Linked DNA regions of Simiduia agarivorans SA1 = DSM 21679. The main gene of each other region encodes a partner of the protein of the gene in region 2 in a complex. Links are inferred from orthologs where the notes say so. Each region holds a gene or a part of one and is shown on either strand. Other genes may lie near its edges.

Region 1 (3,229 bases), 360 kb from region 2 along the record:
CCCCTTAAACGCGACGCTTCTTGGAAGGACGACAGCCATTGTGTGGAATGGGCGTGACGTCAGTGATGTTGGTGATCTTGTAACCAACATTATTCAGCGCGCGAACAGCTGATTCGCGGCCTGGGCCTGGGCCCTTTACTTCCACGTCCAGGTTCTTCAGGCCGTACTCTTGTGCGGCTTGACCAGCGCGCTCAGCGGCTACCTGGGCTGCGAACGGGGTGCTTTTACGTGAACCACGGAAACCTGAACCACCGGCAGTTGCCCAGGACAAGGTGTTGCCCTGACGGTCGGTGATGGTCACGATGGTGTTGTTAAAAGACGCATGGATGTGGGCAACGCCGTCAACCACGGTCTTTTTGACCTTCTTGCGAACAGTCTTATTACTTGGCTTGGCCATAGCAATCTCTTCCTAAACCTTTGGTTACCGAAAAGCCAATTACTTCTTAATTGGCTTGCGCGGACCCTTACGGGTACGGGCGTTAGTCTTGGTGCGCTGACCGTGTACCGGCAGGTTGCGACGATGACGCAAACCGCGGAAACAACCCAGATCCATCAAACGCTTGATGTTCATGTTGATTTCACGACGCAGATCACCTTCTACGGTGCGCTTGGCGACTTCGCCACGCAATACGTCCAGCTGCTCTTCAGACAGGTCACCCACCTTGGTGGTTTCAGCGATGCCGGTGTCTGCCAGGATTTTCTGGGCAGTGGTACGGCCGATGCCAAACACATAGGTCAAGGAGATAACCGCATGTTTGTTATCTGGAATGTTTACTCCAGCAATACGGGCCATTCAAATTACTCCGATAAGTACAAATTTGCGGCGCTGACAGCATAGACGTCACCTACCACACGAAAAGGCGCGGGAGGATAGCGAAAATACCAGCAAAAAGCAATAGCCCGAGGATTGCTCCCCGGGCGACAGTCAACGCCCCCAAAGCCCCTGAGGCCAGGCCTCACGGGGTTTTGCCAGCACCAGACAAGGTACCGGCAGGCGAAAATTAACCCTGACGCTGCTTGTGGCGCGGCTCAACGCTGCAGATTACCCGCAGAACACCGTTGCGCTTAACCATTTTACAGTTGCGGCAAACTTTCTTAACTGAAGCACGAACTTTCATTTTCTACCTCGCTCAATTCACCCTGACCCTTAGCGGCCAAAGCTCTTCAAGTTAGACTTCTTCATCAGTGAGTCATACTGATGGGAATAAAGGTGGGCCTGAACCTGAGACATAAAGTCCATGATAACCACCACCACGATCAACAACGATGTACCGCCCAAGTAGAAAGGCACATTGGTGAATACGATCAAAAACTGTGGCAACAAACACACCGCTGCCATGTACAGAGAGCCAACCACGGTTAAACGGGTCAACACCTGGTCAATATATTTGGCCGACTGCTCACCCGGGCGGATACCCGGAATGTAGGCACCTGACTTCTTCAGGTTGTCAGCAACTTCTTTCGGGTTAAACATCAACGCCGTGTAGAAGAAGGTAAAGAAAATAATCATGCCGGCGAACAAAATGAAATTCAGCGGCTGACCTGGACCAATGGCCAGAGCAATTTCCTGTAAAACCTCACTGCCCGCGCCGTCACCCTGACCAAACCAGCTCGAAATAGACGCTGGGAACAGCAACAAGCTGCTGGCAAAAATGGGCGGAATCACACCGGCCATGTTCACCTTCAAAGGCAGGTGAGACGACTGCGCTGGCATCGCATGACGACCCTGCTGACGTTTGGCGTAGTTAACCGTGATGCGGCGCTGACCACGCTCAACACGAACCACAAACCACACAATCAATACCGCCAGGAACGCAATGGCCAACAGCATCAGAATATGCAGATCACCCTGACGTGCGCTTTCAAACGACTGACCGATGGCACTGGGCAGGCCTGCCACAATACCGGCAAAGATCAGCATGGAAATACCGTTACCGATACCCCGCTCTGTCACTTGCTCGCCCAACCACATCATGAACACGGCGCCGGTCACCAGGGACACAACCGCGATGAAGTAGAAGCTGAATCCGGGCTCGCCACCGTACGCCTGACCGGAGAAACCCACAGCCATAGCAATACCCTGGAAAGTGGCCAGAATTACTGTGAAATAGCGAGTGTACTGGCTGATCTTGCGACGGCCTGCATCACCTTCTTTCTTCAGCTGCTCGAGCGACGGCGTCACTGCGGTCATCATCTGAATAATGATGGACGCAGAGATGTAGGGCATGATGCCCAGCGCCAGAATACTCATGCGCTCAAGCGCACCACCGGAAAACATGTTGAACAAACCCAGAATGGTGCCCTGGTTTTGGTTAAACAAGCTCGCCAGACGCTCAGGATCAAGCCCCGGCACCGGGATATGGGTCCCGATCCGGTATACAACTATCGCCAGAAACAGAAAACGAAGGCGAGCCCAAAGCTCGCCCAGTCCTTTCTGATTCCCTAATGGCAGATTACTCGCCATTCGGAACCTCGCTTTATTCTTCTACTTTACCGCCAGCGGCTTCAATCGCAGCCTTGGCACCCTTGGTAACGGCCAGACCCTTTACGGTCACGGCTTTAGTCAGTTCGCCAGACAGCATGATCTTGGCGCGCTTGATGTTGGTGCCGATAATATCAGCTTGCTTCAGCGCTTCCAAATCAATCAGCTCGCCCTCTACCTTGTTCAGCTCGCCCAGACGCACTTCGGCAGTAACACGGCCGATGCGAGAGGTAAAACCGAACTTCGGCAGGCGCTTCTGCAAAGGCATCTGACCGCCTTCGAAGCCTGGACGAACGCTGCCACCGGAGCGGGACTTCAGACCCTTGTGGCCACGGCCAGCAGTCTTACCAATACCGCTACCAATACCGCGGCCTACGCGCTTGCGCGACTTGGCGCGGCTAGGATCGGGACTCAGAGTATTCAGACGCATTGCTTACTCTCCCTCTACCTGAACCATATAGTTCACTTTGTTAATCATTCCGCGAACGGCAGCGGTGTCTTCCACTTCAACAGTGTGACCGATGCGACGCAGACCCAGGCCCTTCAGGCAGGCCTTGTGATTCTCCAGGCGGCCGATAGAGCTCTTCACCTGGGTCACTTTGACAGTTTTCTTAGCCATGGTCGTTCCAATATCTCAGTTGGTCGAGGCCTTAGCCCGTGATGTCTTCAACACTTTTGCCACGCTTGGCCGCTACGGATTCCGGAGAAACCATGGCTTTCAAGGCGTCGAAAGTGGCGCGCACTACG
Region 2 (3,189 bases):
CGCCGTGAACAGGGGCGCGATTGCCCCGGTGTGGTGGGTACGCTGATGAGCAATTTCGGTTTTGAGTTGGGTCTGAAAGACCTCGGCATGCAGCTGGTGCGTGCAAAAGTCGGCGACCGTTACGTGATCGAGGCTATGCGCGACAATGGTTGGGATCTTGGCGGTGAGAGCTCAGGCCACATAATTTGTGGTGACCTGACCACCACCGGCGATGGCGTGGTGGCGGCTTTGCAGGTGCTGCTCGCCATGGTGTCTACCGGTAAAGGGCTGCACGAGCTCAAGTCCGTCATGAGCAAATTCCCGCAAACCATGATCAATGTGCGTTTAAAAGATAAGGCCGCGCTCGACGATAATCCGCGCATCCTGTCCGCCGTGGCCGAAGTGGAGGCAGCACTGGCGGGCAAGGGGCGGGTACTGTTGCGTCCCTCCGGCACAGAGCCGGTGGTCCGTGTGATGGTGGAGGGCGATGACGCCGTGGTGGTAAAACGCCTGGCGGGTGAGCTGGCGGACGTGGTGAAAGAAGCCGTTGGCGCCTGATCGCCCGGGCCTCCAAATTATTGAAATTGCAGTAAAAAGCCGTTGTATCTGATTGGCGACTTCGCTAACATTGGCGCCCGCTCAGGGAGGCCCCCTGGGAAGCGCTAGCTTGAGTGCTGCTGCATTCACCTGACATGAAGGAAATGAGCATGCGACGTTCCCTGGTGATGGGCAACTGGAAGATGAACGGCAGTCTGGCTGCCAATCAGGTGCTGCTTGAGGCGCTCCTGGCTAAATGGCAGGGTGTGCACAAAGCTGAAGTCGCGGTCGCGCCTGTGTCGTTGCACTTGGCACAAGTCGGTCAGCTGCTGAGCGGCAGTAATATCCAGTTAGCCGCGCAAGATGCCAGCGCACATGCGAGTGGGGCGTTTACCGGTGAGGTTGCGGCCGCCATGTTGTCGGAACTCGATTGTCGCTATGTGATCGTCGGCCACTCCGAGCGCAGGCAATATCATGCAGAGTCCAGTGAGCTGGTCGCCAAAAAGGCGAAAGCGGTGCTTGCTGAAGGCATGGTGCCGGTGGTTTGTGTAGGCGAGACGCTGTCTGAGCGCGACGCCGGCCAGACTCTCGCAGTCATCAGCGAGCAGCTGTCACCGGTGATTGCATTGTTTGGTGCGTCGCTGGCGCAAATTGTTGTGGCGTATGAGCCCGTATGGGCAATTGGCACAGGTAAAACGGCGACGCCCGAGCAGGCCCAGGCAGTGCACGCGTTCATTCGCGACCAATTGGGCGCTGCAGGCGAGCAGGTCAGAATTTTATACGGCGGCAGTGTCAAGCCGGCCAATGCCGAGGCGCTGTTTGCCAAGACGGATATAGACGGTGCGCTGGTTGGTGGCGCAGCGCTCAAAGCAGATGACTTTTACGCCATTTGCCGGGCGGCCGATTGAATTGAGTGCGCTGAGTGCGTGCGATTAGTAAGAGAAGGTTATGGAACAGATTATTATTGTGGTTCACGTGCTGGCGGCACTGGCCATCATCGGCCTGATCCTGCTGCAGCAGGGTAAAGGCGCAGAGGCAGGGGCTTCCTTTGGCGGCGGCGCGTCTCAGACGGTATTCGGCAGTCAGGGCGGTGGTAACTTTTTTACCCGCATGACCGCGATATTTTCGGTGATTTTCTTTGCTACCAGCTTTGGTCTGGCCATTGTTGCCAAAAACCAGGCTGAGATCTCATCCAGCGCGGGTATTCCGGCAGTGGTTGAGCAGTCTGCACCGGTAGATGGCGGAGAAGTACCTTCAGTTCAACAGGAATCTTCGGAAGTACCAGAAGTTCCTGAGCAGTAAGCAATTGCTGCAAACCCCTTATGCCCAAGTGGTGAAATTGGTAGACACGCTATCTTGAGGGGGTAGTGACGCAAGTCGTGCCGGTTCAAGTCCGGCCTTGGGCACCAATGAAAAAAGACCCCGCAAGCAAAGCTTGCGGGGTCTTTTTATTTTCTAAGGCCTACCCCGGCTGGGCCGGACTACGTCCGGGTTGACGGCGGCCGTCCGTGGCCGCCGCCCTTCGGGCTGCTGTCGCAGTCCTCGTTTGCTCCCGGCAAACGAGTGGGCACCAATGCAAAAGTCCCGCTTTGCTTCGCTTGCGGGACTTTTTCCTCCCATATCACGTTTGAAGGCAGCTTTATCTGGGTAATGCAATGTGGGCTGCTGTGGTAGCCCTGGTTTTCATTTGGTAAGCGCATGGGGGTATGGTGGAGGTCCTCCGCTTGGATGAGGGATTTAGTGGCTAGCATCAGGTGATTAGCGGCCGGCCCCTGGCGTTCCGCTCAAAAACTGCCCGTCCCGCTGTATTTCTGCCCTAAGTAATTGTTTTTATAAAATAAATGCAAAAAGGGGGTTGACCGACTATGGGGGTCTCCCTATAATTCGCGGCCTCGGTTGGGGACATGTTCACACCGAGTGACGGTGCGGGGTGGAGCAGCCTGGTAGCTCGTCGGGCTCATAACCCGAAGGTCGTTGGTTCAAATCCAGCCCCCGCTACCAATTTTCAGGTTTGGTACCAATGCTAACACTGATGTATAGTGTGGCGCAGTTGGCCGGCATCGCCGGGCAGAAGTCGAAATACCAGGTCGGCTTTTGGCTACTGAGCAGCGTCAGCGACGCGCGAAAAGCCCCTTATGGGGTTTTTTTGTATGTGCAGCATGGCTGCACGCAGTAACAATGCCGCGCATTGTCGATGCGAGGCGAAAATAAGAATGGGCCTCAGTGCCCATTTTTTGTTTGTTTTTTCAGGTCTATCGAATGACAGCAAAACACGATGCGCTCGAAGCTATGGTGATCCCGGTGGTTGAGGCCATGGGGTGCGAATTCTGGGGGATGGAATATCTGTCTCAGGGTCGCAATGCCACGCTGCGTATTTTTATTGAAAAAGAAGGCGGCGTGCAGCTTGAAGACTGTGAAAAAGTCAGTCGCCAGGTCAGTGCAGTGATGGATGTAGAAGACCCTATTGCCGGTGAATATACCCTTGAGGTGTCATCGCCCGGGATGGATCGTCCGCTCTACACGCTGGCGCACTATGCGCGTTTTGCTGGCGAAAAAGTCGAGCTACGTTTGCGGGTGCCGTTTGATGGCCGTCGCAAATTTTCGGGGCTTATCGTTGGCGTGGAAGGTGACGAAGTGGTCGTCCGCGTCGATAACGAAGAATTTTTATTTACT

The links.
Region 1: the proteins of secG (region 2) and secY are in contact, whole or in part, in a crystal structure (PDB 5AWW), measured with the Thermus thermophilus proteins. The link is inferred for Simiduia agarivorans SA1 = DSM 21679 from one-to-one orthologs. Residues at the interface, in WP_223903268.1 of Thermus thermophilus: Tyr5, Ile9, Tyr12, Leu13, Ala16, Leu19, Val20, Val23, Leu24, Gln26, Glu27, Pro28, Gln30, Gly31, Ala32, Asp34, Leu35, Met36, Gly37, Gly38, Ser39, Ala40, Asp41, Leu42, Phe43, Ala45, Arg46, Val48, Tyr53, Thr56; in WP_096411648.1 of Thermus thermophilus: Leu14, Gln16, Arg17, Phe20, Ile34, Pro35, Pro37, Ile72, Arg108, Arg109, Asn112, Gln113, Arg116, Ile117, Ile120, Pro145, Gly146, Trp147, Phe152, Phe155, Val156, Val159, Thr160, Val162, Ala163, Gly164, Ala166, Leu167, Trp170, Glu173.

The regions. Positions count from the first base shown.
Region 1 is NC_018868.3:2,006,340-2,009,568, forward strand. The notes cover bases 307-3,223. They hold secY (preprotein translocase subunit SecY), read right to left. Parts: upstream 2,465-3,223; coding sequence 1,148-2,464; downstream 307-1,147. Other genes in these bases: rpsK (30S ribosomal protein S11), read right to left, coding at 307-397; rpsM (30S ribosomal protein S13), read right to left, coding at 437-793; rpmJ (50S ribosomal protein L36), read right to left, coding at 1,002-1,118; rplO (50S ribosomal protein L15), read right to left, coding at 2,478-2,912; rpmD (50S ribosomal protein L30), read right to left, coding at 2,916-3,101. Outside these bases: more of rpsK, read right to left, coding at 5-306; more of rpsE, read right to left, coding at 3,224-3,229. UniProt on the Bacillus subtilis protein: The central subunit of the protein translocation channel SecYEG. Consists of two halves formed by TMs 1-5 and 6-10.
Region 2 is NC_018868.3:1,649,004-1,652,192, reverse strand. Bases 265-3,141 are described here. They hold secG (preprotein translocase subunit SecG), read left to right. Parts: upstream 265-1,464; coding sequence 1,465-1,818; downstream 1,819-3,141. Other genes in these bases: rimP (ribosome maturation factor RimP), read left to right, coding at 2,776-3,141; tpiA (triose-phosphate isomerase), read left to right, coding at 687-1,424; glmM (phosphoglucosamine mutase), read left to right, coding at 265-537. Outside these bases: more of glmM, read left to right, coding at 1-264; more of rimP, read left to right, coding at 3,142-3,189. UniProt on the Bacillus subtilis protein: Involved in protein export. Participates in an early event of protein translocation.